Regions from separate parts of the Chondromyces crocatus genome, predicted to be linked through region 2. Evidence: riboswitches for the same ligand, from Rfam matches in the RefSeq annotation. Region 2 holds a riboswitch; each other region holds the start of a gene.
The links. Region 2 has a riboswitch for cobalamin ahead of CMC5_RS12230 (ribonucleoside-diphosphate reductase subunit alpha). Riboswitches for the same ligand answer to the same signal wherever they lie in the genome.
Positions count from the first base shown of each region.

Region 1: it holds a riboswitch for cobalamin, as region 2 does, so the genes downstream of both, CMC5_RS09620 (aminotransferase family protein) here and CMC5_RS12230 (ribonucleoside-diphosphate reductase subunit alpha) in region 2, are expected to answer to the same signal.
Region 3: it holds a riboswitch for cobalamin, as region 2 does, so the genes downstream of both, CMC5_RS14205 (hypothetical protein) here and CMC5_RS12230 (ribonucleoside-diphosphate reductase subunit alpha) in region 2, are expected to answer to the same signal.

Region 1 covers NZ_CP012159.1:2,588,768-2,598,874, reverse strand. Annotated here, with positions in the region: gene CMC5_RS09650 (cytochrome c3 family protein) at 1-472, opposite strand, end outside; gene CMC5_RS09645 (hypothetical protein) at 580-894, opposite strand; gene CMC5_RS09640 (CoA-transferase subunit beta) at 961-1,734, opposite strand; gene CMC5_RS09635 (CoA transferase subunit A) at 1,724-2,632, opposite strand; gene CMC5_RS09630 (acetyl ornithine aminotransferase family protein) at 2,640-3,980, opposite strand; gene CMC5_RS09625 (aldehyde dehydrogenase family protein) at 3,993-5,552, opposite strand; gene CMC5_RS09620 (aminotransferase family protein) at 5,614-6,960, opposite strand; cobalamin riboswitch at 7,437-7,648, opposite strand; gene CMC5_RS09615 (metallophosphoesterase) at 7,894-10,107, shown strand, end outside.
Region 2 covers NZ_CP012159.1:3,283,856-3,293,962, reverse strand. Annotated here, with positions in the region: gene metE (5-methyltetrahydropteroyltriglutamate--homocysteine S-methyltransferase) at 1-2,141, opposite strand, end outside; gene CMC5_RS12240 (acyl-CoA thioesterase) at 2,159-2,581, opposite strand; gene CMC5_RS12235 (ribonucleotide-diphosphate reductase subunit beta) at 2,568-3,590, opposite strand; gene CMC5_RS12230 (ribonucleoside-diphosphate reductase subunit alpha) at 3,587-6,019, opposite strand; cobalamin riboswitch at 6,280-6,491, opposite strand; gene CMC5_RS12225 (hypothetical protein) at 6,887-7,489, opposite strand; gene CMC5_RS12220 (midas domain-containing protein) at 7,996-9,450, opposite strand; gene CMC5_RS42400 (DUF4911 domain-containing protein) at 9,704-10,072, shown strand; gene CMC5_RS12210 (hypothetical protein) at 10,076-10,107, shown strand, end outside.
Region 3 covers NZ_CP012159.1:3,791,931-3,802,037, reverse strand. Annotated here, with positions in the region: gene CMC5_RS14220 (BamA/TamA family outer membrane protein) at 1-1,058, opposite strand, end outside; gene CMC5_RS14215 (hypothetical protein) at 1,175-1,801, opposite strand; gene CMC5_RS14210 (FHA domain-containing serine/threonine-protein kinase) at 1,814-3,499, opposite strand; cobalamin riboswitch at 3,899-4,046, shown strand; gene CMC5_RS14205 (hypothetical protein) at 4,192-5,430, shown strand; gene CMC5_RS14200 (serine/threonine protein kinase) at 5,741-7,486, shown strand; gene CMC5_RS14195 (porin family protein) at 7,631-10,107, shown strand, end outside.

The sequences.
Region 1 (10,107 bases), 700 kb from region 2:
CCTCCACCCCCACGTAATCCTCTCGGAACCGCCCCCCGATCACCTTCGTGATCTTGAACAGCTTCTCCGGCCGACCCGCCCGCGCGATGCGCATGTACCGGCGATCCTCGTGCGTCTCCATCGACGCCACGTCCGACTTGAAGTGGAACTTCCTCCCGTCGAACGGCGCCCGGATCGCCCCCGGCTCCGCCAGCCGCGTCATCCGGTGCATCGGCGAGTCACGCCACGCCTTCGCCACGTCCCCGTGGCAGTCCACGCATGCCGCTGACCCCGCGTAATCCTGGCGCAACACGTTGCTCGCAGCCGTCCGCTCCTGCCCACCCCCGGCCTGCGCCCCGGAAGCCCTCCCCTTCTCCGGCGCCACACCGCTGAGTGCCCCTGCGCAGCCTGCGACCGCGAGCAAGCTCGCCACCAGCCACCCCGAATCCAGGCGCCGCAGGGCGGAGAGCAGACGCGGAGCACGACCCGACATCCGACGAAGGTCGGCCGGCCGTCGCCCTGGTGTCAACCCTCGCGGCCTTACGCTGCCCGCGGCCCTCGCGCTCCCCCTGGCTCTGAGCTTCCTCGCGACCTTGCCGGCTACCGACCGCGCGCGTCCGTCACGTCCTCTCGCCGCACCAGCGCCACCTCGCACGCGCTCTCCCCGACCAGGAGCCGCGCCTCGTCCCAGCTCCACACCCGCTGCGTGGCGCGTGGCCGCACGCCCCCGAACGTCGGCAGCTCCACCCAGGGCAGCCCCAGCAGGTGCTCCCCCCACCGCTTCAGCACGCTTTCCCGCACCTCCAGCGACGTCAGCGGCCCCGACTCGTCACGCCCGTCCGCGTGCTCGACCCGGTACACCCACCCACGCCCTCGAAGCTCCTGCTCGAAGTAGATACGCAGCGTCGCAGCCAAGAGACTCTCCTCAGGCAGGTCGACCCACGCCCCACAGGCCGGCCGCCACCCTCTCCATCACCCGCCCTACAGGTAGAGCCCTTGCGGATCGAGCCGCTCCCGCAGCAACCGCAGCGTCGCCAGATCCGGCGACGGCGACGACTTCAGCGCGCTCGCCACTCGGAGCGGCCACCCGCACGCCGCCTGCACCTGTTCCGCCGTCACCCCCGGGTACATCTCGGTCAGCACCGCCTCGCCCGTCTCGTCGAACGTCAGCACCCCGAGGTCCGTGATCACGCACGTCGGCCCCCCGCCCGGCATGCCCAGCTCTGCCCGGCTCTTCCCGTGCATCCGGTGCCCAGGGCTGGTGATGAAATCGCACCGCTCCACGAACGTCCGCTTGCTCATCCGCATCGTGATCAGCAGCCGCCGCGCGTGCACCGCGATCTCGCAAGCCCCACCGCTTCCTGGCAGCCGCACCTTCGGGTTCGCGTAGTCGCCGATCACCGTGGTGTTGATGTTCCCGAAGCGATCGATCTGCGCGCCCCCCAGAAACCCCACTTCGATGCGCCCGCCTTGCAGCAAGCACTGGAACACGTCCGCCTGCCCCACCACCGCGAGCGAGTCCGTCACCAGCGACGGATCCCCGATCGACACCGGCAGCCGCTCCGGCACCGCCCCCACCGCACCCGACTCGTAGATCATGAACAGCCCAGGCGCGTGCGTCGCCCGGGCCAGGTTGCAGGCCAGGTTCGGCAGCCCGATCCCCACGAAGACCACGTCCCCGTCCCGCAGCTCCTGCGCCGCGCGGAAGGCCATGCGCTCCGACGCACTCGGCGCCGTGACGGCTTCAGTAGCCATAGTCCACCCCTTCACACGGACGCGGCTTCGCCCGCAGCTTGTCGAGCACCCCCGACCCGAGCTTCTTCAGGTAGCCCTTCCGGTCCTCGACCCCGAACACGAACTCGTCCAGGTAGGCCTGATAGCTCTCCGGCTTCCGGGAGATCTCTTCCCATTGCACGTAGAAATCGTTGTCCCGATCGTGGAACCCCTGCACGAAGCTCGGGTGACAGCCCCACGGCTCGTGCACGACGTGCGACACGATGATCCCTGGCACAAGCGTCCGGTTCGGGTCCCGCCGGATCGCCTCCGTGGACACGATCTCCTCCGCCACCACGATCACCTTCCGCGCCGCGAAGGCCACCTCCTTCTGCGACCCGAGCAGCCCCCACACCTGCGCGTTCCCCTCCCGGTCCGCGCGCTGGCAATGCACGATCGCCACGTCCGGGTGCAGCGCCGGCACCGTCGCCAGCACCTTCCCCGTGTACGGGCACGCCACCGTCCGGATCGATGGATTCGCCTGCGCGATGTCGCCCCCGAAGTAGTTGTTGAGCGGCCAGAACGGCAACCCCGCGCTCGCCGCCAGGAACCGCGAGAGGAGCCCGAAATGCGAGTACTCCTCCAGCTCCAGCCGCTGCGCCGAGCTCGCCTCGCTCCGCCGCCGCAGCGCGTGCAAGCTCCCCACCCCTGGATTCCCTGCCCAGCTGAAGACCAGCCGCTTCACGCAGCCCGCCTCGATGAGCTGGTCGTACACGAGGTCCGGCGTCAGCCGGATGGCCGTGAGATCCCGGATCCCTTGCCGGATGATCTCGTGCCCCGCCGCGAAGCAGATCAGGTGGGTGAACCCATCGATGACCAGCGAGCTCCCCGACGTGACCGACGAGGCGATCGCCTCCCGCATCGAGCACAGCTTGTCCATCGCGCCCTCAGACTTTCCCCGCCGCCCAGTGCCGCGCGTCCAGCTCGACCAGGCACGCCTCCAGCACCCCCAGCAGCACATCCACCTCGTGCTTCCCCACCACCAGCGGCGGCGCGAAGCGGATCGTCGACTTCCCGCACGACAGCAGCAGCACCCCCTTCTGGAACGCGAGCTGCTCCAGCTCCCCCACGTACGCGCTCGCCGGCTCCAGCGTCCCTGGCTTGACGAACTCGGCCCCCACCATCAACCCCACGCCGCGCACGTCCCCGATCACCGGGTGCCGCGCCTTCAGCGCCCTGAGCCCAGCTTGCAGATAGTCCCCCGTCTCCCGCACCTGATCGAGCAGCCCCTCCACCACATCCAGCGTCGCCAGCGCCGCCGCGCAGCACACCGGGTTCCCCCCGTACGTGCTCCCGTGCGACCCCCGCGGCCAGCTCATCACGCTCTCCTTCGCCACGATGGCCCCGAGCGGCATCCCGGACGCGATCCCCTTCGCCGACAGCAGGATGTCCGGCATCACCCCGAAGTGCTCCGCCGCGAACATCTTCCCCGTCCGCCCGATGCCCGACTGCACCTCGTCGAACACCAGCAGGATCCCGTGCTCGTCGCAGATCCGCCGCAGCTCCTCCAGGAACCCGACCGGCGGCACCACGTAGCCCCCCTCGCCCAGGATCGGCTCCACGAAGATCGCCGCCACCTCCCGCGGGTCCACGTGGTTGACGAAGTACTCCTTCTCGAGGAGCCGCGCCGGATGGCTCGCCTCGTCCCCGCCCCCCTCGCTCCGGTACGGGTTCGCGTACGGGATGTGGAGGATCCCTGGCAACAGCGGCCCGAAGAACGCCCGCTGCGCCACCTTCGACGAGTTCAGCGAGATCGCGCCGTACGTGCGCCCGTGGAACCCGCCCTTGAACGCCACCACGTACTGCCGCCGCGTGTGGTGCCGCGCCAGCTTCAGCGCCCCCTCCACCGCCTCGGTCCCCGAGTTGGTCAGGAACACCTTCTTCGGCCCCATCGCCGGCAGGTAGCTCGCCAGCCGCGCGCAGATCTGCGCGAACGAGTCGTAATAGAAGTCCGTCCCGCAGATGTGCAGGAACCGCTCCGCCGCGCTCTTGATCGCGCTCACCACGTGCGGATGCGCGTGCCCCGTCGACGCCACCGCGATGCCCGCCATGAAGTCGAGGAACCGGTTGCCATCGACGTCGTACACCCAGGGCCCTTCCCCCCGGTCCACCACCAGCGGGTACTCCTTGATGTACGACGGTGACGCGTACTGCCTGTCCAGCGCGATGATCTCCCGCGCTCGGGGACCAGGGGGCGCGACCTGCACTTCGGGAAACAGCATGCTCATTGGAACCTCGAATCAACCCATCCGGGTCTGGGACTGCTCACGCATGAACTGGGCGACGTAGTAGGGACCGCAGCCCCCCTTGCCGGTCGAACCGCTCCCCTTCCAGCCAGAGAACGCCTGCACCCCGGGCCACGCCCCCGTCGTCGCCCCCGTGCGCCGGTTCGCGTAGAGCACCCCCGCCTCCGCGTGCTCCAGGAAGAACGCCACGTCGGCGTCCTTGCGGCTGAAGATCCCCGCCGTCAGCCCGTACGCGCAGTCGTTCGCCAAGGTCAGCGCCTCCTCCAGCGCGCCGAACCCCGTCACCCCCACGAACGGCAGGAACAGCTCCTCGCGCATCAGCCGGTGCCCGTGCGCGATCTCCACCACCGTCGGCGCCACGAAGTACCCGTCCGAAAGCGCCCCCGCGAGCCGCAGCCGCTCCCCGCCCGCGTGCACCACACCATCCCGCCGCGCCTCCGCCGCCGCGTGCTCGAACCGCGCCACGGACGCCGGCTGGATCACCGGCCCCACGAACGTCGGCACCTCCGTCGGGTCCCCCACCCGCGCGCTCCGCGCCTTCTCCGACAGCCCCGCGAGGAACGCCTGCTTCAGCGACTCGTGCACGTACACCCGCGACAGCGCGCTGCACTTCTGCCCCGAGAGCCCGAACGCCGACCGGAAACACCCCTCGATCGCCGCCTCCAGGTCCGCGTCCTTGCACACGATCGCCGGGTTCTTCCCGCCCAGCTCCAGGAAACACGGCCGGATGCGCGTCGCGTTGAGCTGCCCGTGGATCGCGTACCCCACGCTCTTGCTCCCCGTGAACGCCACCCCGTCCACGCCGGGATGCGCCACCAGCGCCGCCCCCAGCGTCTCCCCTTCCCCGTGCACCACCTGGAACACCCCGTCGGGGAGCCCGGCGTCCCTCAGCGCGTGGAACAGCCCCTCCGCGCACCACGGCGCCTCCTCGCTCGGCTTCAGCACCACCGCGTTCCCGCCGAGGAGCGCCCCCGCGCTCATCCCCGCCGCCAGCGCCAGCGGGAAGTTGAACGGCGCGATCACCACGAACACCCCGTACGGCCGCAACACGCTCCGCGTGTCCTCGTTCGGCGACAGCCGCGCCAGCGGCTTCACGAACCCCTGCGCCTCTTCGAGCTGCCCCGCGTAGTAGCGCAAGAGGTCCGCCGACTCCTCCACGTCCCCCAGCGACTCCAGCCGGTTCTTCCCGACCTCCAGCGCCATGATCGCCGACAGCGAGAGCCGCCGCTCCGAGATCAGGTCCGCCGCCTTCCGCAGGATCCGCGCCCGCTCCTGCCAGGGCGTCGCGCCCCAGCCCCGCTGCGCCTCCCGCGCCACCCGCATCACCCGATCCACCTCGCCCACGGGCGTGCGGTGGAAGCGCGCGAGCAGCTCCCCGGGCCGCGCCGGATTGCGGCTCTCCAGCAGATCCCCGCTCTCGAACGCCTTGCCCCCGATCCACGACGGGAACACCCCACCAAGCCCACGGCGCACCGCTGCCAGCGCCTCGTCGAACTGCGCGTGCAGCGCCGTCATGTCGGCGTCGAGAACCGAATACGTGATGCGAAACGTCATGACCCCTCCGTACGCGGCGCCGTCCTGCCAGCGTCGCGAACCGAAACCGTGATGCACACCGTCATGGCCTCTCCAAGCAGTGCGTGATCCCCTGGGCGAGCTTCTCCACCAGCTCGTCCACCTCGCCCTCGGTGATGGTCAGCGGCGGGCCGATCATCACCAGGTCTCCGTCGGTCCCATCCGCGTGCCCCGTGTTCGGCCACAGGATGAGTCCCTCCTCGAAGAGCCGATCCAGGAGCCCCTCCACCACCTTCCGCGCCCGCGGGAACGGCCTCCGCGTCGCCTCGTCCTCCACCAGCTCCACCCCCGCGATGAGCCCCACCCCCTGCACCGAGCCCACGTGCGGCAGGGGCAGCACCACCTCCCGCAGCCGCCGGTGGAGCCGCTCCCCCATCCGCGCCGCGTGGTTCACCACGTCGTGCCGCTCGAAGTAGTCCAGCACCGCCACCCCCGCTGCCGTCATCGCCGGCGCTTGCAGGTACGTCTGCGCGTGCATGAACCCCCCGGAGCCCAGCCGCATCTCCTCCAGGTGCGCTTGCTTCACCAGCAGCGCGCTCAGCGGCACGTACCCCCCGCTCAGCCCCTTCCCCAGCACCAGAAGGTCCGGCGAGAACCCCAAAAGCTCACTCGCGAAGAACCGCCCCGTGCGCCCGCAGCCGCACATCACCTCGTCGGCGATCATCAAGATCCCGTGCCGCCGACAGATCTCCCCGACCCGCTCGAAGTACCCGGGCGGAGGCACCGCCGCCCCTGCCGACGACCCGATCACCGGCTCCGCGATGAACGCCGCGATCGTCTCCGCCCCCTCGCGCACGATCGTCTCCTCCAGCAGCCGCGCATAGTGCGCCGCCCCCTCGCGCTCGTAGTCGTCGAGCCCCGACCGATACGGATAGGGCGCCGCCGTCGTCACCACCTCCGACAGGAGCGGCCCGAAGAACCGCTTGTAGTGCGGCCGCCCCGACATCGACAGCGCGTAGAGCGTGTTGCCGTGGTAGCTCGGCATCCGCGCGATCACCTTCGCCCGCTGCGGCTCCCCCCGCTCGACCCAGAGCTGCCGCGCAAACTTGATCGCCGCCTCGATCACCTCCGACCCCGACCCGAGGAACGCCGCCCGATCGAGCCCCGCCGGCGCCATCGCGCACAGCCGCGCCGCGAGCTGCTCCGTCACCTCGGAGGTGAAGTGCGTCCCGTTGACGTACGCCACCTGCACGAGCTGCTCGTGCACCCGCGCCGCCACCTCCCGGTTGCCGTGCCCCACGCTCGCGACGAGCGCGCCCGCCGACCCGTCGAGGTAACGCTTCCCCTGCCGGTCGAACAGGTACACCCCCTGCCCGTGCGAGACGACCGGATAGGTGCGGCCCAGATTGCGCAGGAGGACATGCCCCTCCGGATAACGAACCGATTCCACGGCCAATCACCTCGCAACCTCAGGGCACACGTCCGCCCTCTCGGAGCGAACACGCACCCGCCTCGTCGAAGCACACGTCCGCCCTTCTGGAGCGAGCGCGCGCCAGCCCTGCCGAGACACACGCCCGCTCTCACCGAGCGACCATGCCGCCGATTCTCCGCGCATTCACGACGACCATTCCAAGGCCATCGCGTCCCACGCAATGACCCCACGGAGCACTGCAATGCAGCGCCCGCAAGCCCGCGCAGGCCATGCCCATCACGCCTTCAGGGCTCGAACCCCTGAAAGACGACCGTCTATCGATGCATCACGGCATCCGGAACCAACGACCTCCGAATCCTTCATCGCCCAAGAGGACGACCTGGAATCACCAAGGAGGAGGCTCGAAATCCGGGGTCACGCGAATCCGCATCGACCTCGACATTCAACCTTGCCGCCTTCCCTAGAGGCTCCAGGCCGGACCGCCCGCGAATGTCTCTCGCGCACGGATGCTGGCAGGTCTTCGGACTCGCGAGCCTTCCGGCATGACGCCGGATTCCTACTTCCCGCCGCTTCCCAGCTCCCTCGGGGAGCCAGTGCACCAGACGGGTTTCGTTCTCACTCACCGCTGCCGGGCAGCCCCGGATTCACACCGGGTTCCCTATTAAGCCTGCGCACGGGCGCAGGCACCAGCACGTCGATCCCGTACCCTCAGGAGCCTTCGCCTGTCAAGCGACAGGTTCCCGACGCGATGAGCCCGGGCCTCCCGGCCGTTGACGCTCATCGGGCAGGCCATGCAATGTGGAGAATCACCGGGGGTTGGTCTGCATGCACGAGGAGAAGCCGACGAAGTCTGGGGAGACGGCCGTCGCAGGAGAACCCTCCGCGGAACCATCGTCTGCCATCGATGTCCCCTCGGTGGTTCCCGACCTCCTGACAGCGCGCCAGGCGCCCATGCGGTCGCCCGAGGTCCCTCCTGACGCTCTGCGGACCTTCACCACCGACTACCGCGAACGCGTGACGGACCGCCATGCGCACGTGCGGCTGCTGGGCCTCCCCCCCGAACTCCTGCACGAGCGGGACCTTCGAGGCATCCAGCTCGATCACCTCTTCGTCCCCTTGCGCTTCGTCCACGAGAGCGGACATCTCGGTCACCGGAGCCTCGACGAGCTGCTCAGCACGCACCGCAGCGTCGTCGTGCTCGGCGATCCAGGCATGGGCAAGACCACCCTGCTTCTTTACCTGAGCCTGGTCTGCGCAGGCCTCATCCCGCTGACCCGGCCAGCGCTGGAGCCGCGGGTTCCGCTCTTCATCTCGCTCCGCGAACTCACGATGGCCCGCACCGACACCCCCGACCTGCGCTTCATCGACCATCTCGCCCGGAGCGCCAGGGCGGACCTGTCGCTCCCGGGTGCACACGACATGCACTTCGACGCCATGCTCCGGCTCGGGCAGGCCATCGTGCTGCTCGACGGGCTCGACGAGGTGGGCAGCACCGCCGCCCGCGACCGCCTCGCGCAGGACATCCGCGCTTTCCAGACCGAGTATCCCCGCGCCCCCATCTGGGTGACCTCGCGCATCCACGGCTACACGCCCGACATCGCGCTCCCTTCGAACCGCTTCGAGCACGTACGCATCGCCTCGCTCCAGGACGACCAGATCGAGGACTTCCTCGCGCGCTGGTACGGCATCCAGATCCCCGACTCCCCCGGCCAGCGCACCGAGCAACGAGAGTCACTGCGCCGCGCCATCTTTCGTACGCCCGGCGTGCGCCGCCTCGCGGGCAACCCGCTCTTGCTCACGGTGATCGCCTTCATCCACCAGGTGGTCGGCGACCTCCCGCAGGATCGCGGCCGGCTTTACGAGCAGTGCATCGAGATGCTGCTCCGGAGCTGGCTCGACGCCAAGCGCGGCCCCGCCGACCACGCCGAGCGACACCCCTTCGAGCACCTGCGCCTGCACCAGGATCGGCAGAAGGACTACCTGGCCCACCTGGCCCTCCACATCCAGAGCCACCCCTGGAAGGCCCGCACCAGGCTGCGCGACGACGCGTCTCGGGGACTCATCGACCGCGACGAGGCGCTGGAGTGCCTCGCCCAGCGCCACCTCGCGAGCAGCCAGCGCGCTCGACCCCACCTCGATCTCGCGGACGCACGCGACGAGATGAGGCAGTTCCTCGACTTCATCGGCGACCGCGCCGGGCTGCTGCTCGAACGTGGGGGCGGCAAGCTCTCGTTCCTCCACCTCTCCTTTCAGGAGTACCTCGCCGCCTGGGCCTTCACCTGCGCTCCTCTGGAGCACGACAACCCCGCCTTCTTCGTGAAGCACCTCGGCGACCCGGCCTGGGAGGAGGTGCTGCTCCTCCGGCTGTACGTGGTGCAACGACGACCTGGCGGCGGAGGGGACACCGCCTTCGACACCATCGTCTCTGCCCTCTTCCGGTCGCTGGAGAAAACAGACGCCGCCGAAGGCTGGCTGACGCTCACCCGCGCGCTGCGCGACGACCTCGAGTTCACGGCGAGGGACTGCCGCCAGATCCTCGACCGCGCCGTCACCTTCTGGACCGCGAATCCCGCCTTCTTCGGCGCCTGGTTCACCGCCCTGGAGGAGGTGAAGCTCTTCTCCGACGTCGGCGCGAAGACCCTCGCCGAGGTGCTGGCCGACAAGCAACGAGAGGCCCCGGCCACCGACGCGGTGGCTTGCCTCCACCTGGAGATGAAGCTCTGGGGCCTCACGACGCAGGCCGTGGACCGCATCCGAGCGAACCGCCACCTTCCCGAGCTGCTGCCCCACCTCGCGGTGCTGCTCGACGAGCCGGAGCTTGCGCCTCTCCTCTCCGAAGGGGTGACGGACGACGTCTGGGCGGCCGTCTTCGCCGCGCTGAACGGCCCCGCCCTGTACCGTCTGACGCTCGCCTGGGCGACTGGCGCGAGGCCGTCCCCGGCCCCAGCGGCCGTACGGGCGGCCATCGTCTGGATGCTGAGCAAGGTGGGGGACGAAGCGGCGTCGCGGCTGAACTTCGCTGCGACGCATCCCGACAGCGGGCTGCTCCAGTACTTCTCTCAGGCAACCGGCCTGCACACGCTCCACCGCCTCTGCAAGGTGACGGTACCTCTCGCCGGAGGCGTCTCGATGGAACCCCCACCTGGCTGGACCCCACGCCGACCG
Region 2 (10,107 bases):
ACCATCTCCTCGGTCGACGGCACACGCGGCGAGTGGATGTCGTAAACCCCGGGCCCGACATCGTTCGGGTAACGGAACTGCCCGAAGTCGACCAGCAGCTCCATCCTCGAGCGCGACGTCTCGATGAGCAGCACATCCGCGTCCAGCGCCGCGATGGAGTCGAGGATGTCGCTGAACTCCGAGTAGCACATGTGCGTCTGGATCTGCGTCTCGTCCCGCACCCCGCTCGTGGCCACCCGGAACGCATCGACCGCCCACTGGAGGTAGGCCGCCCAGTCGCCACGCCGCAGCGGCAACCCCTCCCGGATCGCTGGCTCATCCACCTGGATGATCGGGATCCCCCCCGCCTCCAGGTCCACCACCTCGTCGCGGATCGCCAGCGCGATCTGGAGGCACGTCTCGCTGCGCGGCTGGTCGTCACGTACGAACGACCACTGGAGGATGGTCACCGGCCCGGTCAGCATCCCCTTCATCGGCCGCTTCGTCAGCGACTGCGCGTAGCGCGACCATTCGACGGTCATTGCCTCGGGCCGGACCACGTCCCCGAAGAGCACCGGCGGCTTCACGCAGCGCGAGCCATAGCTCTGCACCCACCCGTTCTCGGTGAACGCATAGCCCTCCAGCCGCTCCCCGAAGTACTCGACCATGTCGGTACGCTCGAACTCCCCGTGCACCAGCACGTCGAGCCCCAGCGCCTCCTGCTTCTCCACGCAGCGCCGCGTCTCCGCTTGCAGGAACTCCTGGTAGTCGGCCTCCGACATCTTCCCGGCCCGCCAGGCGGCCCGCGCCCCGCGCACGTCACCCGTCTGCGGGAACGAACCGATGGTCGTCGTGGGCAGCGCCGGAAGCTGGAACCGCGCCCGCTGCTTCGTCGCTCGGTCCGCGAACGGCGCCGCCCTGCGCTTCATCACCTCGGTCACCGCCGCCGTCCTGGCCCGCACGGCCGGGTTCCGCGTCCGCGGCGACGCCCGACGCCCCGAAAGCGCCACCCGCGCCTCCTCGAAGATCACCCCCGACGGCTGCTCGCTCTCCGCTGCCCCCGCGAGCGCCCGCACCTCGTCGAGCTTCTGCGCCGCGAACGCGAGCCACCCCTTCAACTCCGCGTCGAGCTTCTTCTCCGCGGCCAGATCCACCGGCACGTGCAGCAGCGAGCACGAAGGCGCCACGATCACCCGCGCCGCACCCAGCCGCGCCACCGCACGCAGCACCAGGCCGTGCGCCGCGTCCAGGTCCGTGCGCCAGATGTTCCGCCCATCGACGACTCCGACCGACAGAACCGTCTCTGCCCCCAGCCCCGCGAGCACCGCGTCGAGCTGCTCCGGCGCCCGCACCAGGTCCACGTGCAGCCCCTCGCAGCCCCCTTCCCGCACCAGCGACAGGTTGTCCCCGAGCGCCCCGAAGTACGTCGCCACCAGGATCTTCGGCCGCCGCACGCTGCCCGCGAGCCGTTTCAGCGCCACCTCGTACGCCTGCCGCGCCCGCGCCGAGAGGTCCAGCACCAGGCAAGGCTCGTCGATCTGCACCCACCCCACGTGCCTCTCCGCGAGCTGCGCGAGGAGCTGCTCGTAGACCGGCAACAGCGCCTCCAGATGATCGAGCGGCTCCCCCTTCCCGCCCGAGGCCACCTTCGACAGCAGGAGCAACGTCACCGGCCCCAGGATCACCGGGCGCGTTTCCACGCCCAGCGCCCGCGCCTCCTCCAGCTCCGCGAGCAGCTTGGTCGCATCGAGCTGGAATGCCTGCCCCTCCTCCAGCTCGGGCACGATGTAGTGGTAGTTCGTGTCGAACCACTTGGTCATCTCCAGCGCCGGCACATCGACCCCCGCGCCCCGATCCTGGAGCCCGCGCGCCATCGCGAAGTACCGCATCAGCCTGTCCTCGATCCCGCGATAACGCGCCGGCACGGCCCCCACCATCACCGCCGCGTCGAGCACGTGGTCATAAAGCGAGAAATCGTTGCTGGGAACGAAGTCGATCCCCGCCGACTTCATCGCCTCCCAGTGACGCCGCCGCAGGCTCGACGCCACGCCCTCCAGTGCCTCGGCCGAGCTTTTCTTCGCCCAGAAGCTCTCCAGCGCCTTCTTCAGCTCTCGCGCGACACCAATCCTGGGATGACCGAGACACGATGCGAATACCGTCACGATAGACCTCCTTTCCTTCAGTTCCCTGCATTCACCGCGAGTGGCGGCACGCTCGTCGGCTTGCCGTGAGCGTCCAGCGCCACCAGCACGAACCTCCCCCGCGTCCCGAGCTGCCGATCTCCCGTCAGCAGGTCCTCCGCGTAGAGGTCGACCTCCACCGTCATCGACGTCTTCCCGGTCGCCACCACGCGCGTGACCAGCTCGACGAGCTGCCCCTGGCGCACCGGCACATGGAAGTCGACCTTCTCGCTGCTCGCCGTGACCACCGTCCGCCGCGCGTAACGCGATGCCACCACGAACGCGGCCTTGTCCATCAGCGCCAGCGCCTGGCCACCGAACAGCGTCCCGTAGTGGTTCGTCTGCTCGGGGAAGACCATCTCCACGAGCCGCGCCTCGACGATGCGCCCTGCGTCCACCTTCTCCACCTCAGAAGGCCGCATCGAGCACCACCTCTCCGGAGACCCCGACCTGGTAGGCCGACGGCCGCCGCTCGAAGAAGTTCGTCACCTCCTGCACGTCCTGGAGATCCATGAACGAGAAGGGATTCTTCGCCCCGTAGCGCTTCTTCAATCCGAGCGTCGCAAGCCGCTGATCCGCGCAGAACTCCAGGTACTGCCGCATGTCCCGCGTCGACAGCCCCACCACCCCGCCTTGCAAGAGGTCCTCGGCGAACTGGGCCTCGCAGTCGACGGCCTCGTCGATCATGCGCATCACGTCCTTCTCCAGGCCAGCGTCGAACAGCTCGGGCTCCTCGCGCCGCACCGTCTTCACCACCTCGAACGCGAACGCCATGTGCGCGCTCTCGTCCCGGAACACCCAGCTCGTCCCCGCCGAGAGACCGTGCAAGAGCCCACGCGAGCGCAGGAAGTACACGTAGGCGAAGGCCCCGAAGAAGAAGAGCCCCTCCACGCAGGCCGCGAAGCAGATCAGGTTCAGCAAGAACCGGCGCCGCTCGTCCCGCGTCGACAGCCGATCCACATCCTGGATCGAGTCCAGCCAGCGCATGCAGAAGTCGGCCTTCTTCTTGATCGAGGGGATGTTCTCGACCGCCGCGAAGGCCCGGTGCCGCTCCGCCGGATCGGGGACGTAGGTATCGAGGAGCGTCAGGTAGAACTGCACGTGCAGCGCCTCCTCGTAGAGCTGCCGCGACAGGTACATCCGCGCCTCGGGCGCGTTCAGGTGCTTGTAGAGGTTCAGCACCAGATTGTTCGCCACGATCGAATCGCCCGTGGCGAAGAACGCGACGAGCCGCTGCACCAGGTGCCGCTCCGCCCCGCTCATCTTGCGCTGCAAGTCCCCGACGTCGGTGGCGAAGTCGACCTCCTCCACCGTCCAGGTGTTCTTGATGCCGTCGCGGTACATCTCGAAGAAGACCGGGTAGGCCATCGGCCGCAGCGTCAGGCACAGGCCCGGATCGAGGAGGCGCGCAGGTCGGCTGACGAGGCTCATTGGCACGCCTCGCAGCTCTCCGGGTTCTCCAGCGAGCACGCCACGTCGGCGGCGTCCTTCTTGGCTTCCGCCGGCGGGGCCTCCACCGTCGCCTTCGCGATGCGCGTCGCGGGCCGCGAACGCAGGTAATACGTCGTCTTCAGCCCCCTCTTCCAGGCGTAGAAGTACATCGACGAGAGCTGCCCGATGTTCGGGCTCTCCACGAACAGGTTCAGCGACTGGCTCTGATCGATGAACGCCCCTCGATCGGCCGCCATGTCGATGAGCGCACGCATCGGGATCTCCCACGCGGTCCTGAACAGCGCCCGCAGCGCCTCCGGCAGCTCGGCAAGCCCCTGCACGGAGCCCTCCGCCATCTTCAGCCGTGCGCGCACCGACTCCGTCCACAGGCCGAGCTGCTTCAGCTCTGCCACGAGGTAGCGGTTCACCTGGAGGAAGTCGCCGGACAGCGTCTCCCGCTTGAACAGGTTCGACACCTGCGGCTCGATGCATTCATAGCTGCCCACGATGGACGCAATCGTCGCCGTCGGCGCAATCGCCACCAGCAGCGAGTTCCGCAGGCCATCCACCTGCACCCGGCGGCGCAGCGCCTCCCATCGCTCGCCATCCATCGGCCTCACGCCCCACGCATCGAACTGAAGCTCCCCGCGCGCCGCCCGCGTCTCCTCGAAGGACGGGTGCCTCCCCTTCTCCACCGCCAGATCCGCCGACGTCGTGAGCGCGTGGAAGTAGATCTCCTCCGCGATCCGCCGGGACAGCGCGCGCGCCCCCTCGCTGTCGAAGGGCAGCCGCATCTGGAACAGCACGTCCTGCAGCCCCATCACCCCGAGGCCCACCGGACGCCAGCGCACGTTCGATGCCTTCGTCGACGGGATCGGGTAGTAATTCAGGTCGATCACCCGATCGAGCTGCCGCACCGCGATCTGCACCGTACGCGCGAGCTTCTCGAAGTCGAACACCACCGCCCCGTCCTGCACCGCCGTGTGCCGGGCCAGGTTGATCGACCCCAGGTTGCAGACCGCCGACTCCTCTTTCGACGTCACCTCCAGGATCTCCGTGCAGAGGTTCGACAGGTGGATCGTCCGCCCCGCGAGCGCCGTCTGGTTGCACGCCAGGTTCGACTTGTCCTTGAACGTCATCCAGCCGTTGCCGGTCTGCGCCAGGGTCCGCATCATCCGCGCGTACAGCTCCCGCGCCTTCACCGTCTTCACGGCGAGCCCGGCCTCTTCCGCCTCCACGTAGCGCCGCTCGAAGGCCTCGCCGTAGAGGTCCGGCAGGTCCTTCACCGTCTTCGGATCGAACAAGCTCCACGACCCGTCGGCTTCCACCCGCTTCATGAACAGGTCCGAGACCCAGTTCGCGAGGTTCAGGTTGTGCGTGCGGCTCGCGTCGTCCCCCGTGTTGTCCCGCAGCGAGAGAAAGTCCTCGATGTCCGCGTGCCACGTCTCCAGGTACACGCAGCAGGCTCCCTTCCGTTTGCCGCCCTGGTTCACCGCCGCCACCGACGCATCCAGCGTTTTCAGCCACGGCACGATCCCGCTCGAATACCCGTTCGTGCTCTCGATCAGTGACCCACGCGACCGCACCCGGTGGTAGGCGAGCCCGATGCCACCCGAGAACTTCGAGAGCATCGCCACGTCCGTGTACCGCTGGTAGATCCCGCGCAGGTGATCCTCGGGTGAGTCCAGCAGAAAGCAGCTCGACAGCTGCTCGTGCTTCGTCCCCGTGTTGAACAGCGTCGGCGAGCTGGGCATGTACTCCAGCGACGAGAACAGCCGGTACAGCTCGATGGCGTCGGTCACCGTCTCCGACAGCGAGCACGCGATCCGCAGGAAGAAGTGCTGCGGCGTCTCGAGCACCAGGCGCGTCTGCGGGTGCTTCAGCAAGTAGCGGTCCTGCAGCGTCCGCAGCCCGAAGTACTCGAACTCCCGGTCGCGTTCGGGCTCGATCGCGTCGTTCAGCTTGCGCGCGTTGCTGGTGACGAACTCGTACAGCCGCTCGTTGATCAACCCGAGCCGGTGCCCGGTGGCGACCGACTGCGAGAACGCATGGATCTCCTGGTTGCGGACCTCCTTGTCGATGTACGTGGCCAGCAGCCGCGCCGCGAGCTTCGCGTAGTGGGGCTCCTCGACGATCAGCGCCGCCGCCGTCTGGATCGAGAGCTGGTCCAGCTCCCGCGTCGTCGCCCCGTCGTACAGCCCGCTGATCGTTCGCGTCGCGATCCGCAGCGCGTCCACGTCCGTGAGCCCCACGCAGCAGCGGCCCACCGCGCGGACGATCTTGTTGAGATCCACCGGCTCGGTCGAGCCGTTGCGCTTCGTCACCCGCATCGTCGTCTGCGGGTAGGTCTCCTCGGTGGTCGCGCTCCTCGTCGGGGACACACGCAACGGCGCCGCGCCGTTGGTCTTCGGGGTCGATTCACTCAGCATGCTCTTCTCCTCGCGCGGTGCGTGGAGCGGTGCCTGACCGCTCCACGGCGGATGCCGCGGGAACGAAGAAGCCAGCCGATGCGCGCGAACGCGCCGGACCCTGGTGAAGGAGCCCTCGGACCGACCTCTCGCCCCCGCGGGCGACTGAAAACAGCGCGGGGGACGGGTCAGGGCCGAGGCGGACAGGTGGTTGAGCCCTGCCAGCTCGAAACCTACCCGCCTCCCTCGAAGCTTCCAGGTCGTGACCGGCGCCAGATGTCTCCTGACGCCAGATGCTGGCAGGTCTTCGGGCTCACGAGCGCTCCGGCTCTCGCCGGCTTCCTACTGTCCACCGCTTCCCAGCCCCCGAAGGGACCAGTGCCTGAGGTGAAGGTCGTTCTCGCTTACCGCTGCGGGGCAGCCCCGGAATCACACCGGGTTCCCTTTTCATCCCCTGACCCGTGTCAGGGGAACCAACACAGGCCCAACCTATTGGGGTGGGGGTCGACCTGTCAACCAGATGTCGGGGTCGAGGCATCGACGCCAGCATCTCTCGGCACTTCTGCGCGAGACGGCCGTGTGCGTCCCCCCCTCGACGGAAGACCAGCCGGCAAGACAACCAGGAAGGACGACCGAGGCCTCCATCTGTCCCTCCCAGGAGCGCGACAGAAACACTTGTGGAGAGTCCCACGCTCGCTCGTGGCTCATACAGTGTGGGAGACCATCGACGATGACGACCGTGTACTGCCCTCGATGACGCTTCACGGCCCATGAGCGATCCCAAGCGCTGGCTCGACCCCAGGTCCTCACTGCCAGCTCAGGTTCTCGCTGCCAGCTCCATGAGGGCGGACAGGTGGAGCGAGCCCCTGGTCCTCGGCCGCTTGCGGCTCAATTCGTCCAGCGGATCGACGACGTCTCGTCATTCAAGGCGTCACCGATGTAATTGCACGAGCTGCCACAATCCATGATCGCACCACCGAAATTGATGTGCTCGTAGTGGTACGAGTGGTTGCACTCCGAATACGCTCGCGCCGACGAGATTCTGTCATTCCACTCCTCACCGACCCAGCTGACGAAGCGCTCCGTCCCATCGCACGTCGTATCGCCAAAATAGGTTTTCGTGGAACCACGGAAATTGGCGTCGTCGTATTCGATCCCGATCACGTACGTACCATCGAGCCCGGGCGCATCGAGGCTCCCCACGGCTTCGTCCAGATCTTCCAGGACGGCCTCCAGGGGGAGCTGCACACGCCCGCTGGTCGCAAACTGAAGGGCCTGGGAGAAGGTTCGAAAGCACTCGGGCGCACGTGATGCTGGACGAACGTCGGCCTGGTCAGCGGTCCTGGAACTCGTCTCGATGGCGCAATGCTTGAATTCGAGGTCCGCCACGGACCTTCTGTCGTCGTCCGCACTCTCGGCATCTGCCACGATGCAGCCCCCCACGAAGGTGGCCGCAATGAGTGCCGTCGGCATGTGAACTGTCGTGTTCATGGCTGATTGTCCTCATCTCTGGATCCCCGCCGAGAAGCCTGGAACTGGCCCGCACCTCGGCACCAACGATGGCACCACCCATGGTGGCGGCGAGCTGACCAGACGAACGTGCGAAAGCCCGACCAGCCAGCGGCCCTCCCACCTGCCATCCGCTCGTCATCGAATTCGGTGGCGATCCCGGACTGTCGTTCTGGTGCCATGCGATCACATGAATCGCTGCAGCTCCTGTGCCGTCGATATGGCCTTTGGTCACCGGCAGATCATCGAGCACGCCATCCGAACGCATCCATTCGCCGCGCCCGTGGCATCACGCACTGTCTCCCCCCTGCACATCGACACCGGGACGTGGACCGCACGCATCGCGCGCCGCAGGAACGACGGGCTCGACGGCTTCCCTTCCGCGATGCGAAAGGACGACGCGATCGCTGTCGTGCAGCCCTCGCCTGGCCACCTGAAGCGAACTCGCGATCGGCGCGCTCCAGGTGAACCGCACGGTGAAACTCGACTCAGTGCTCCTGCTTCGCCGCCACCGCGAGCAGCCCGAACTGACACGCGATCCACACCACCTCACGGCCCGCATCCCACGCCATCGCCGCACCGCTCGCCCCGGGCGCGTCGTCCTCGTCGCCCGAGCGCCGCGCCCCGAGCGTCGCGATCCGCGTCGCCGCTCCCACCGCAGGGATCCGCACCAGCTCGGCCTGCGCCTCCCCTTCCCGCGCGCACACCGCAAGCAGCGGCGCCGACTCCGACGCCCCCGCGAACGCCATCGCCACCACCCGACCCAGCCCCCCGACGCTCTGGAACGTCGCGCCCCCATCGCGCGACACGCACAGCACCTCTGCGCTCGCCACCGCCAGCGCCTTTCCTTGCGCCCCGGCCGCGATCACCACCTCACGCGCTGACGCCGCATGCTGCGCCGCTCCCGCGAGCGGCACCTCCACCGGCCCTTCATCATCCCCTCGCAGCCGCTGGAGCTGCGCCGCCCCGCGCGCCTTCCACAACGCGAACAACGCCCCACCGCTCGCCGCGATCCGCACCACGCCGCCCTCGCGCGAGCCCGTCACCACCGGCACCGCGGCGCTCCCTCCGGCCGTCAGCGACCACAACGTCCCCTCCGAGAGGATCCACAGCCGCCCTGGCGTCCGTGCCAGCGACATCGGCGTCCCGCTCCCCGCGCGCCACGCCCCCATTGGCGTCGCCGTCGCCCCCTCATCCTGGCTCTCCAGCAGCCGCCCACGCCGCGTCGCCACCACCAGTGCGTCGTCCAGCAGCACCACCGACGCTGCCGTCGCATCCAGCCCGGGCCGCCGCGCCACCCGCTCCCCGGGCGGCACCACCAGCAGCACACTCCCCCCGGCCACCACCCGACCGCTGGCCACGTCCAGCGTCGCGCACGGCACCTCGGCGCCAGCACCAGCGATCACCGCCCACGGCGACGCATCCCACGAAGGCGGCGGATCGTCGGGCAGATCGGGCAGCTCTCCCAGCAGATCTTGCCCCTCGTAGTTCCCCTCGTCGTCCGCATCCAGCGCGGGCAGCTCCGACTCATCGACGGCGTCCTCGGGCGCCTCCCCCGTCCCTTCTGCGCCTCCATCGTCGTCGCCCGCCACCACCTCGTCGATCTCCTCCCCGTGATCGGCGTTCCCGTCACCTTCCTCGCCCGACCACCCTGCCTCCTCGTCGAGCGACATCCCCTCGTCGAGCGGCCCCACGTCGACCTCGCGCTCGTCCTCGCGGTCTCCCCCCGCCTCCTCCTCGACCGACGCCGGCAGATCCACGGGCAGCTCACGCGCCTCCGCGTCATCGAATGGATCCCCCTCGTCTTCCGGCACATCGAGCAACGCAGCCAGATCCTCGTCCTGCTCCGCGGGCTCCTCGTCCGCGTCGAGCGGCGGCAGCTCCAGGGCCGCCTCGTCGTCGTGCTCACGCTCCTCCCCCTGGTCCGGGGACGAAGGGGTCACGGAAACACACGGCAAAGTGGACGAACGGATGAGCCTTCGAGACATCGCCGCCGAGTCTAGCGCGTCGTGGGGTGCAAACTCACGAGCCCGCGCGAACCGCTCCGCCGGACGGCCGCGCTCCGGCCGATTTCTCCCGCCTCCCCGCACTCCCGAAAAACAGCGGCGCAGATCCTGCGGCCGGAAGACCACGACAGAAGGAAGAGCCGATGCCCGCTGGATCCCTCCATCCAGCGGTGCTTAGCTTGCGCGCCTCATGACGATGGGGCACGAGCGCGACGCAGCGGCGGGCGGGGCCGATGGCGCAGCCACGAACGATCCCGGGACCGGCACCCAGAAACGCACCCGCTCCGAGCGGCGCCAGCTCAGCCGCCCTGGCCCTCGACCCCTCTCCGTCGCCGAAGCGACCCAGGGCATGCTCGTGCAAGCCGTCCAGGTGCGTCCCTCCGATGTCGTCTTCTTGAAGGGCATCATCGAGGCCAGCGACGGGCTCGCCAACGTCTTCGCCGAACGCGGAGGCGATCTCGTCCTCACGGCCCCCCCCGGCCGCGACGCAGAGTTCTCCGAGCTGCTCCAGGACCTGGAGCGTGACATCGGGGCGCAGCTCGTCCCTCCGGGGCGCTGAAACATGGCCGATCACGACCCGGCCAGAGACGCAGA
Region 3 (10,107 bases), 510 kb from region 2:
CGACGAAGAAACTCTCGACGCGCATCAGGATCGAAATTCGACAGGTCACCGGCCCGATACACTCGGCGACTCGCCTGGATCCCGAGCGAGAAATCGTTCTTGAGCAGGCGACCGAAACTCCTGGTGACCGTATAGCTCCCCCCGAGCACAGAGCTCCGGTATCGGAACGGGATGTCGTCCTCTTCCGGCGTGGCATCCGCATCGAAGGTGGCCACCTGCCCTGCGACGAAGCGTCGGGTGATCTCTTCTCGCCAGCTCACGACCGCCCCCCACGACCACTCCGCGATGGTGGCGTAGAGCGGCTGACCGTAACTGAACGACCCGAAGGACCCCTCGACCTCGCCGCTGTCGCGTCCCAGGATCACGTTGGCGTCGGTGCTGAGAACGATCCGGCTGCCCCCCACGTAGGGCATCGTGTAGCTCCCGCCCAGTGAGACGGTCGCCGGGTCCATGAGCATCTGCGCCGCGATGGAATTGTGGGTCCCCAGCAGGTTCTGTTCGCTGGGCTGGAGCAGGAGGTACTCCAGCCTCCCCGCAGCGAAACGGTAGTTCGAGTTCAGCCGCAGGCTCCACACGTCCTTGGTGACCACCACCATGCGCACCCGATCGGGGCTGCTGCCCCGGACCGGAAACACGAGGACGAGCGAGAGCTGATTCCGCCCTCTCAGATTGCGCGCCGTCTCGTCGGCGAGGACTTGCCGATAGGGCTCACCCGAACGAAGCAGCATCTCGCGCCGCAGCACGAACGGCCGCGACGTCGAGTGGAACCAGTTGACGAACGCAGGCGCCGGATCGCGATCTTCGAAGACCTCGAGCGGGATGATCTCGATCCCCTCGATGATCTTCCCTTCTGGCTCCGAGTCGATGGAGGCGTCGAGACGCGCCAGCGCGCGCCGGATCGTCTCGACCTCGTAAGGGGAGTAGCGCAGCTGCAGCGGCGCATCCGTGGCGGCCGTCGGGGCCCCCGCGAGCGCGCCGGCGCCCGCAGCGCTCGGCTCGGGTGGGAGCTGCCCCGCACCGGGTGCTCGTGGAGGCGCCACACCGGGACGCGGTTGCACGACGGCAGGGCGCGGAGCGACCGTCCCCTCATCGGCCTCTCCCGGCTTCGTGAGGAGGAGAAGAGAGCCCGCGACCAGGATCGCCCGGACGACGCCGCGTGCCCGAAGCGCTCTGGTTACAGGGACGTGTCCGGCGGGTACGTGGCGATGACGTTGACCTTGTACTTCACGTACTGATGCGGAATCGTCCCCCAGTCGGGCTTCGGCATCGCACGGTCGATGCACTTGATCAGCTCCTTCGCCTTGGCGCGCTTGATGGTGCTCGACTTGCCCGAATAGAGGTTGGTCCGCTTGCGTCGGAAATCCATTTCCAGGACGAAGCTCACGGTGACAGGCGTCTTCCCAGACGGTGCACAGCTCGCGTTCTCGCGGATGGCGCGTGACAGCGCATCCTCGAAGAACGTCACGTGATCGCAACGCTCTGGCGCCGTCTTGCCAGGACCAGGATTCTCGCAACGGATTGTGGTGAACGGAGACAGCGTCACCGCTGCTGGCGTGGACGTCTCCGGCAGCGGGATCGGGAGCGCCAGCACGCTGGCATTGGCCTGCGCAGCATCCGCTGTGGGGATCGGCTCGGGCCGCGGTCGTCGCCAGAGATAGAGCGGCACCGCCACGAGGATCAGACCCGCCACGAGCGCGATGATGATCTGAAGACGGACCGGTCGATCACCCCCGCCACGACCGAGGTAGCGGTAGGGAGACGGTTGCGAGGGAGGGCTGGAAGGAAAGAGCGGCCTGTTCATCGCGCTACTGCGTCAATCCACCAGCGTCCGGGCGGGTCGCCCGGGCTCGAACTTCACCAATGTGGCCGCCAGCTCCAGCGTTTCGGGCAAGGTCCCTTGAACCTGCGCCACGACCTGCTCCACGACGTGGCGCGCCTCTTCGAGGCTCGGCCCCACCACCGAGACCGCAAACTTGAGGGGCCCCGTACGGCCCGCGACCGCCGGCGTCAGGCTGAGCAGCAGCATCTCGGTCAAGTCGATGACCCGCTGCGCCGCCTTGCGCAGCGCGAGCATCTCCAGGATGGTCGGCCGCTCGCTCACTTGCCGGTTCGGCCCCCGCAGCTCGAAGCGCGCAATCTGCATCGGCACCTCGGCCCACTCTGCGAAGAGTCCATCCTCGTCGATGGCCTTCATCAGATGCTCGCGCACGAGCAACCCCGTGAGCCCGTCTCGCTTCGCCAGGTACTGCTTCGCCTTCTTGTGGTGCGGCGAGTCCGAGCCGAAGGTGACCAGCTTCAGCCGACACTCGCCGAGCTGCACCTCGCCGCCATGCAGCAGCGACACCTGCGTCTTCCGCTCGTAGTTGAAGTCGGCGTACGTCCCGTTGGTGCTCCCGTGATCCTCGACGAGCCACGTCCCCGTCTGCCACCGGAGCGTCGCGTGCGCTCCCGAGACCGTCGCCTCCGAGAGCACGATGTCTTGATCGCTCCGCCGCCCGATGGTGATCACCGACTTGTCCAGCGGCAGCAGCGTCCCCACGATGTCCGGCGCGTTGCTCGCGTAGCTGACCAGCAACGACTGCGCGCCAGGCGTGAAGTTCGTCCGAAGCGCGCCACCCGGCGGCGGACCTGGATCGAGACGCTCTCGCGGTAGCTGGATGGGGCTCGTCGTCAGCTGCGACGGGTTGAAGAACCGCATGTGACGCGCCTGCGGGCGCATCGTCGGGTCTTCGTTGAGACCGCGGAAGATCTGCCGGATCTCGTCATGCGACAGGCCTGCCGGCACATCGAACATGATCTGCTGCTTCATCGGCTTGACCCGCGGCTTGTAGCCAGGCTCGGGGACGCGGCAGGTCCACATCTCCCAGAGCGTCAGGGCCATCGCGTACACATCGTCTTCGGGGCTGGCACCACCACTGCGCAACCGCTCCGGGGACATGTAGTTCGGCGTCCCGCCGTCGGGCGGCGCCCCCGGCTTGCGCGCCGAAGCACGCGCGCGCTCCTGAGCGAAGCCGAAGTCCAGGATCACCGTCCGCCCCTCGGAGACCATCACGTTGCCGGGCTTCAGGTCACCGTGCACCAGCCCCTGGGCGTGGATCGCCGCAAGACCGTTGCAGACCTCGCTCGCGATCTTGCGGAACTCGTCGGCGGAGTACCCCCCTTGCGCCTTCCGCTTGCGGATGTGCGTGTGCAGCGTCTGGCCAGGGATCTGCTCCATGACCAGGATCGGGCCCCAGAGGCTCGGCGCCAGGTCATGGACGCGGCAGACGTTGGGGTGGCCGACCGATCGCGCGAGCAGCAGCTCCTGACGAAGCGCCTCGTCGTCTCCGGGCATGCGCGACTCTTCACGCACGACCTTGAGCGCCACCGTTTGCTGGGTGGAGCGATCGAATGCCAGGAAGACCTCGCCCATGCCGCCTTTACCAAGGCTCTGACGGATCTCGTAACGGTCATTGATGACCGTTCCGGCAGTGATGGGAGGGGGAGACGTCTTGGTCACGGCCTCAGTCAAAACGGTAGAGCCTCAACGCCGGTGCGTGCCGACACCAACCTGGGCGACAGCGTCGTCTATCTGAGCGACAAGCGCAACGAGTCGTTACAGAGAAGAGACGTGCCGGCGTTACCCTCCTCCTACCCTTCGGCCTTCGAAGTTTCCATCCCCATGAGGCCGGCTCCACCCAACCCGCACCGGAAGCCCCCTGCAGCACGCCTGGGACGCCAGGACACCGATCGGAGCGCTTGACGCTCTACCGTGACCTGAACTAGGTCGCGGGTGCAGGCCTGTCGGGCCTGCCGATCTCGCGCAGTGGGCGCGAGGCACAGCCGTGTCGGCCGACCGATGCCCGGGGCTCGTCCCGGGCGGCAGTCGTCCTCGCAGCGACGCCTCGCGCCAGCCAACAGGGAAGCCGGTGAGAGACCGGCGCGGCCCCCGCCACTGTGACCGGGGACGAAGGCGGAACATCCACTGGAGCTCCGGCGCCTTTCTTTCAAGGAAGCGCCGCCTCTGGGAAGGACCGCTGGAGGACGATCCGGGAGCCAGGAAACCTGCTGCATGAGACCGTCCGCGGCTCCGGGGTGGAGCATGCGGCGGGCATCAGGTCTCGCCCTGTCCTCGCCTGGCCGCGCGCTGCCCCGAGCACGGAGTCGACCGTGTGGAACGGCGCGGTGTGGCGCCCGGAAAGGACAGCAGCAATGGGACGGCAAAGAAGCATGCGGGGCGGTCGCTGGGACCTCTCCTGGACGTCGATCGGGCTGTGCGCCATGGTGGCCGTGGGTGTCTCCGCCGCCAGCGGATGCGGAGGAGGCGACGAGGATGGCTCGGGCGGCTCGGGTGCATCGACCAGCAGCCAGGGCGGCGCGGGAGGCGCCGGGGCAGGCGGCGCAGGCGGCACGGGCGGCGCGGGGGGTGACAGCGGCGATTGCCTCGATCCTTCGACTTACGCGGACGCCTTCTCGATCGTGGATTCGACGCTCTGTGCGGTCGGCGTCTACACCGCAGACGTCTCCCTCGGCTCGGTCACCTGGGGCCGACATGGCGGCCCCCTCCTCCTGGAGGTGGACAACCAGCACGGAGACCCCGCGCATCTCGTACGCCTCTCGCCACCGGCCGGCGCGACCGGCGCCATGACCTCCACGGTGACGACGATCGAGACCGGAACCCCGGCGGGCTCATACTTCGGAGGCCAGGCGCTCGACCTCCCCTTCTTCGACTGGACCGCACTCTCCTGGACGGGCGCCTTCCCCAACACCGAAGGGGAGCTCCTCCTCGTCACCAACGACACCGTCACGGAGCGGTACACCGTGAACGGCTTCTATGCAGCGACGGCCCTGGCAGGGCGCCTGCTCTACACGGGCCTCTCCTTGCTCGGCGAAGGCGCCAGCGGCGCCAACGCGCTGTATGCCGCCGACAGCTGCGGGACGGCCGATCAGAACCCGCGCTTCTTGCCCGAGGGCGACGCCACCTGCTCCGCCCCCGTCGAGGTCGACAGCTGGGGTGACTTCTCCGGACCGCTCACCATCGACCGCGCCGGCAACGCCTTCGCCATCCTCCCGACGTTCTCGGACGGTCAGGAAGCGCGGGCCTACGCAGCCGGGCAGGTGGCTCGTGGTGCGGGGGCCACCCAGGGGACCACGCTGTTCGAGCTCCCTGGCTTTGGGGACGCGCTGGCCGCCATGGCCCCCGAAGGGGACGCTCCCGGCCTCGTCGTCTTCCAGCCGACGGATCCCGCGACCTATGACTACCTCGACCCGCTGGCGACCCCCTACACGTCGGGCGCCACGGTGCAGCCCCAGGGTGAGCCTGCCGAGGTCCTCCGCCTCACCACCCCGAACACGGCCCTCGCGCTGACCACCGACGAGGACAACCGGGTCTGGGTGGGCCTGACCCTTCCAGGCGGCGTCACCACCTTCGTCGTTCTGGCCCGACGGTAACGCGGCCTCCGCAGAAGCGGATCATCGCTCGCGTTTCCCCTTACGTCCAACCCCAGACCGTTTCCTCGAGACAGCTCGGCTCCAGCGCCGGATGCCTCCGCGCAGGCCGGCCGCCATCGCCCGGCTGGGCTGCCGCTATCACGGAAAGGTCACCTGCCATCCCGGTCGCCATGACCCTCCTGCCGGTGTGCGTACAGGAAGGAGATGTCGACAGATTGACACGCCGGAGCCGCCTCGGTCAGACTGCGACGGAGGCGGTTGTCAGCCCCGCCACGTCTCCTTCTTGAACCGCGCGGGGAGCGCGCAGATCATGTCCGACGACCGCCAGCGAGAGGGAACTGGCAGCTCGACCTCGCCGAAGGGTGCTGCTCTGTCGGATCCGCTCATCGGTCGCGTGATCAACGATCGCTTCAAGATCGTCAGTGTCATCGCGCGTGGTGGCATGGGCAAGGTCTACCGCGCCGAGCAAGCGCCGCTCGGACGCATCTGCGCCCTCAAGGTCCTCAGCCCCAAGTACGACGGCGATCGCGATCCCGAGTTCCACCGCCGCTTCGTCCTCGAAGCCGCGACGGCCTCCAAGCTCACCCACCCGAACACGGTCACCGTCTTCGACTACGGGCAGAGCGACGACATCTACTACATCGCGATGGAGTACATCGAGGGCAGGACCATGCACCGCGCCCTCCGCGAGGAAGGTCCCTTCGACGAGCAGCGCACCTCGTACATCGCGCGACAGATCTGCCGCTCTCTCCGCGAAGCGCACGGCCTCGGTGTCGTGCACCGCGACCTCAAGCCGGGCAACGTCTTGCTCGTCACCCACGAAGACGAGCAGGACCATGTGAAGGTCCTCGACTTCGGCCTGGTGAAGGACGTCGAGAGCGGCCAGGACCTCACCCAGCAAGGGCTGTTCATGGGCTCGCCGAAGTACATGGCGCCCGAGCAGATCACCGGCGGCGAGATCTCTGCGCGCACGGACGTCTACGCGCTCGGCGTGATGATGTACGAGATGCTGACCGGCCAGGTCCCGTTCGATCGTGGCGCCAGCGTCAGCACGCTCATGGCCCACGTGCACGACGCCGTGCCGCCGATGCACGAAGTCTACCCGGGGCTCGCCATCTCTCCTGCCATGGAGGGGCTCATCTACCGGTGCCTCGACAAGAACCCGAGGGCCCGCTTCGCCTCGATGAACGACGTCCTCATCGCGTTGAAGCGCACGGGTGGCGCGACGTTGACGGACACGAACGACGTCTTGCCGGCGGTCGCGGGCAACTACAGCCGCAGCTCGCGCCCCTCGCTCGCGACGAGCGGCGAGCACTCGACCGCCTCCGTCAACTACGGCGCGAACTACACGGGGAACTACTCCGGCACCTACTCCGGCGCGCACTCGGGTCCGCACTCCGCCCCGCCCACGAACCCGATCGCCTACCCGGGCCTGCTCTCACCCGACGCCAGCTCGCAACCTCCCCCGGGCGCGCCCGTCTTCGTCCCGCCCCCCATCACCGACTCCCTGGGCCCCAGACCGCGACCTCCGAGTGGCGCTCCCGCCGCGGCACCGAGCGGCATGCGCCGGCTCCTCCCCTGGGCGGTGGGTGGCGTCCTCGCGTCCGTCATCGGCGTGGGCGTGGTCCTCTCCAGCGGCTCCAAGCCCACCACGGGCGCAGACCAGGCGAGCACCGGCGCCCCCTCCGTGGCGACGACCGCAGCGCCCGCGCCCACCCCCTCGGTTGCTCCTCAGGCACCCACGAGCCTCGCCGTCTCGCACGACAAGCCTGCGTCCCTCACCATCGACGTCGAGAGCAATCCCCCTGGCGCCGTCGTCCTCGAAGGCGCCAAGGAACTCTGCGCAGCGACGCCGTGTCGCATCACCTGGCACGGCGACGACGCCTCACCGGCCGTCAAGCACGAGCTCACCTTCGAGAAGCGGGGCTTCAAGCCCACCAAGGTCAGCGTCATCGGCGCCGAGGACAGGGTAAAGGTCAAGCTCGAAGCGGCACCCGCCGGACGCCTCCCCCCGCCCAAGCCCGAGGGGTACAAGGACAACCCGTTCGGCAACTGAACCCACGCGCCCAGCAGGGCCCTGGTCGCGCTCCCGCTGGTGGACCGCGCGCCGCGTCGTCGCTCCCGCAACCCGCCGCGACCACACTCACCGCCCTGCCGCGAAGCTTGCCCCGGGCAGGCCACCTGAGCGACAACGGGATCGATGGCGTATCCCGTCTCCCGAACGCCGAGCGCAGCCTCCACGCCGCCAAGGCGCCGCCGCTCGCAGCGGATCCGGCTCACCGCGTTCGCCGCCTTGCTCGCAGCGACCCTGCTCCCCGCGAGCGCCCTCGCCGATGCTCGCACCGAAGCCCGCCGTCATTTCAAGACGGGCATGGAGCTCATCACGAAGCGGCGCTTCGATGAAGGCATCAAGGAGCTCGAGAAGGCGAACGAGATCCTCCCGCACCCCAGCGTCGTCTACAACATCGCCCGCGCGCACGCCGAGGCAGGCAACCTCGAACAGGCCGTCGCGAGCTACCGTCAATACCTCGCGAGCGAACCCGAAGATCGCGACAAGGTCTCCCAGGTCCTCCGCCAGCTCGAAGAGAAGCTCGCCGCCCAGCGCGCCGCCACCGAGCCGCCCAGACCCCCGTCGACGACCCAGCCTCCACCGCTGACCCCACCGCAGCCTGGCGAGCAACCGCCCACGGGCCCCACGGCCCCGACCGGCCAGCCCCCCAGGCCCGGCGAGCAACCCGATCGACCCACCGAGCCTCAGCGCCCCTCGGGTGAACAGCACACGCCGGGCACCCCCGTCACCCCCGACACCCGACAGCTCGTCGGCGAGGCGCGCACCGACGACATCTACCAGGAGACCGTCGTCACGGCCTCGCGCAACGCGCAGAGCCCCCTCGACGCCCCCAGCTCCACCACGATCATCACCCGGCAGGACATCCGCCTCTCCGGCATCACCCGCATCCCGGAGCTGCTCCGCCGCGTCGCCGGCATGGACGTCATGCAAATCACGGGTGGTGACACCAGCGTCTCGATGCGCGGCTTCAACAGCCGCCTCTCGAACAAGCTGCTCGTCCTGATCAACGGACGCACCGCGAAGAACGACATCCTCGGCTCCACCTTCTGGGAGATGTTGACCATCGACGTCGACCAGATCGAACGCATCGAGGTCGTACGCGGCCCTGGCTCCGCGCTCTACGGCGCCGACGCCTTCGTGGGCATCGTCAACATCATCACCATCGCGCCAGGCGAAGGCCGCGACGGCGCCCGCGTCGGCGTCGGTGATCAGGTCCAGGGTTACGGCTCCGTGTGGACCACCGGCCGCGAGGGCGACTTCGGCTACCGCCTCTCCGCAGGCTTCACCCGCTATCCCCGCTGGACGCGCGAGGTCGCCCCCGACCGCATCGATCTCGACCTCACCAGCCAGAGCCAGAACCTCGGCGCGCAGAACGTACGACTCGATCTCAGGACCACGCAGCGCCTCGGCAAGGGCCGCATGCTCCATCTCGGTGGTGGCTACTCCCGCAACGAGATGAACATCTACGGCATCGGCCCGTTCAACGACTACATCTTCCAGGGCACGAACATGGACGCCACGGCCATGTTCACCAGCGACTTCCTGAACGTCCGCACCTACTACACGAACATGGACGTGGATGCGCAGTCGAACGCGGCATACGCCGGGCGCACCCTCTACCCCACCAACGCCCTCCAGCACCTCTACCACGCCGAGGCGGAGTTCGTTCGCACCCTGCGCTTCCCCGAGGCCGTCGAGCACGACCTCCACCTCGGCGGAAGCTACCGCCTCAAGCACATCCGCTGGAGCTACCTGATCGACGACCCGCCGACCGAGCATCACGGCGCCATCTTCCTCCAGGACGCGATGAAGATCGGCCCGCACTTCACCTTCGTCGCCTCGGGCCGCCTCGACTACGTTCCCTTCCTCGAGCGCGTCATCCCCTCACCGCGCGGCGCCTTCATCATCAAGCCGACGAGCCAGCAGGCCATCCGCCTCTCCGGCTCCACCGCCTTCCGCTCGCCCACCTTCCTCGAAGCCTACCTCGCGCTCCCCATCCAGCTCGCGCAGACCGGCGCCGAGCTGTTCTCGGAGACCAACGCCCGCGACCGACCTGGCTTCAAGCTCAACCCCGAGCAGATCGTCGCCGCCGAGGCCAGCTACCTCAACCAGCAGAGCGACTTCGTGAACTTCGAGGTCACCGCCTACTACAACCGCGTCACCGACCTCATCGCCCTCGCCGACCGACGCATCCTCACCCTCTCCAACCGCGCTGACGGCTTCGGCGGCATCGATCCTGCGACGGGCCGCTACACCGTCGGCTTCGGCGGCTGGGACAACCAGTGCGACACCTACAACGTCGTCGGCGGCGAGGTCGGTGGACGCCTCTTCCCGATCGAGGGCATCGACGTCATCGCCAACTACGCCCTCAACCTCTCCAACCAGAGCGTCGGCGACGGCTGCCTCGTCCCTGCCGACCGGCGCACCAGCCGCCACAAGATCAACGTCGGCGTCCAGGCCCGCACCAAGATCGGCATCGATGGCGAGCTCATGTTCCACTACCAGTCCAGCCAGCAGTGGGTGGAGCAGGTCGCCACCGCCACCGGCATCTTCCCGCAGGTCTTCGACCTCCCGGGATACACCCTGGTGAACGCCCGCCTCGGCTA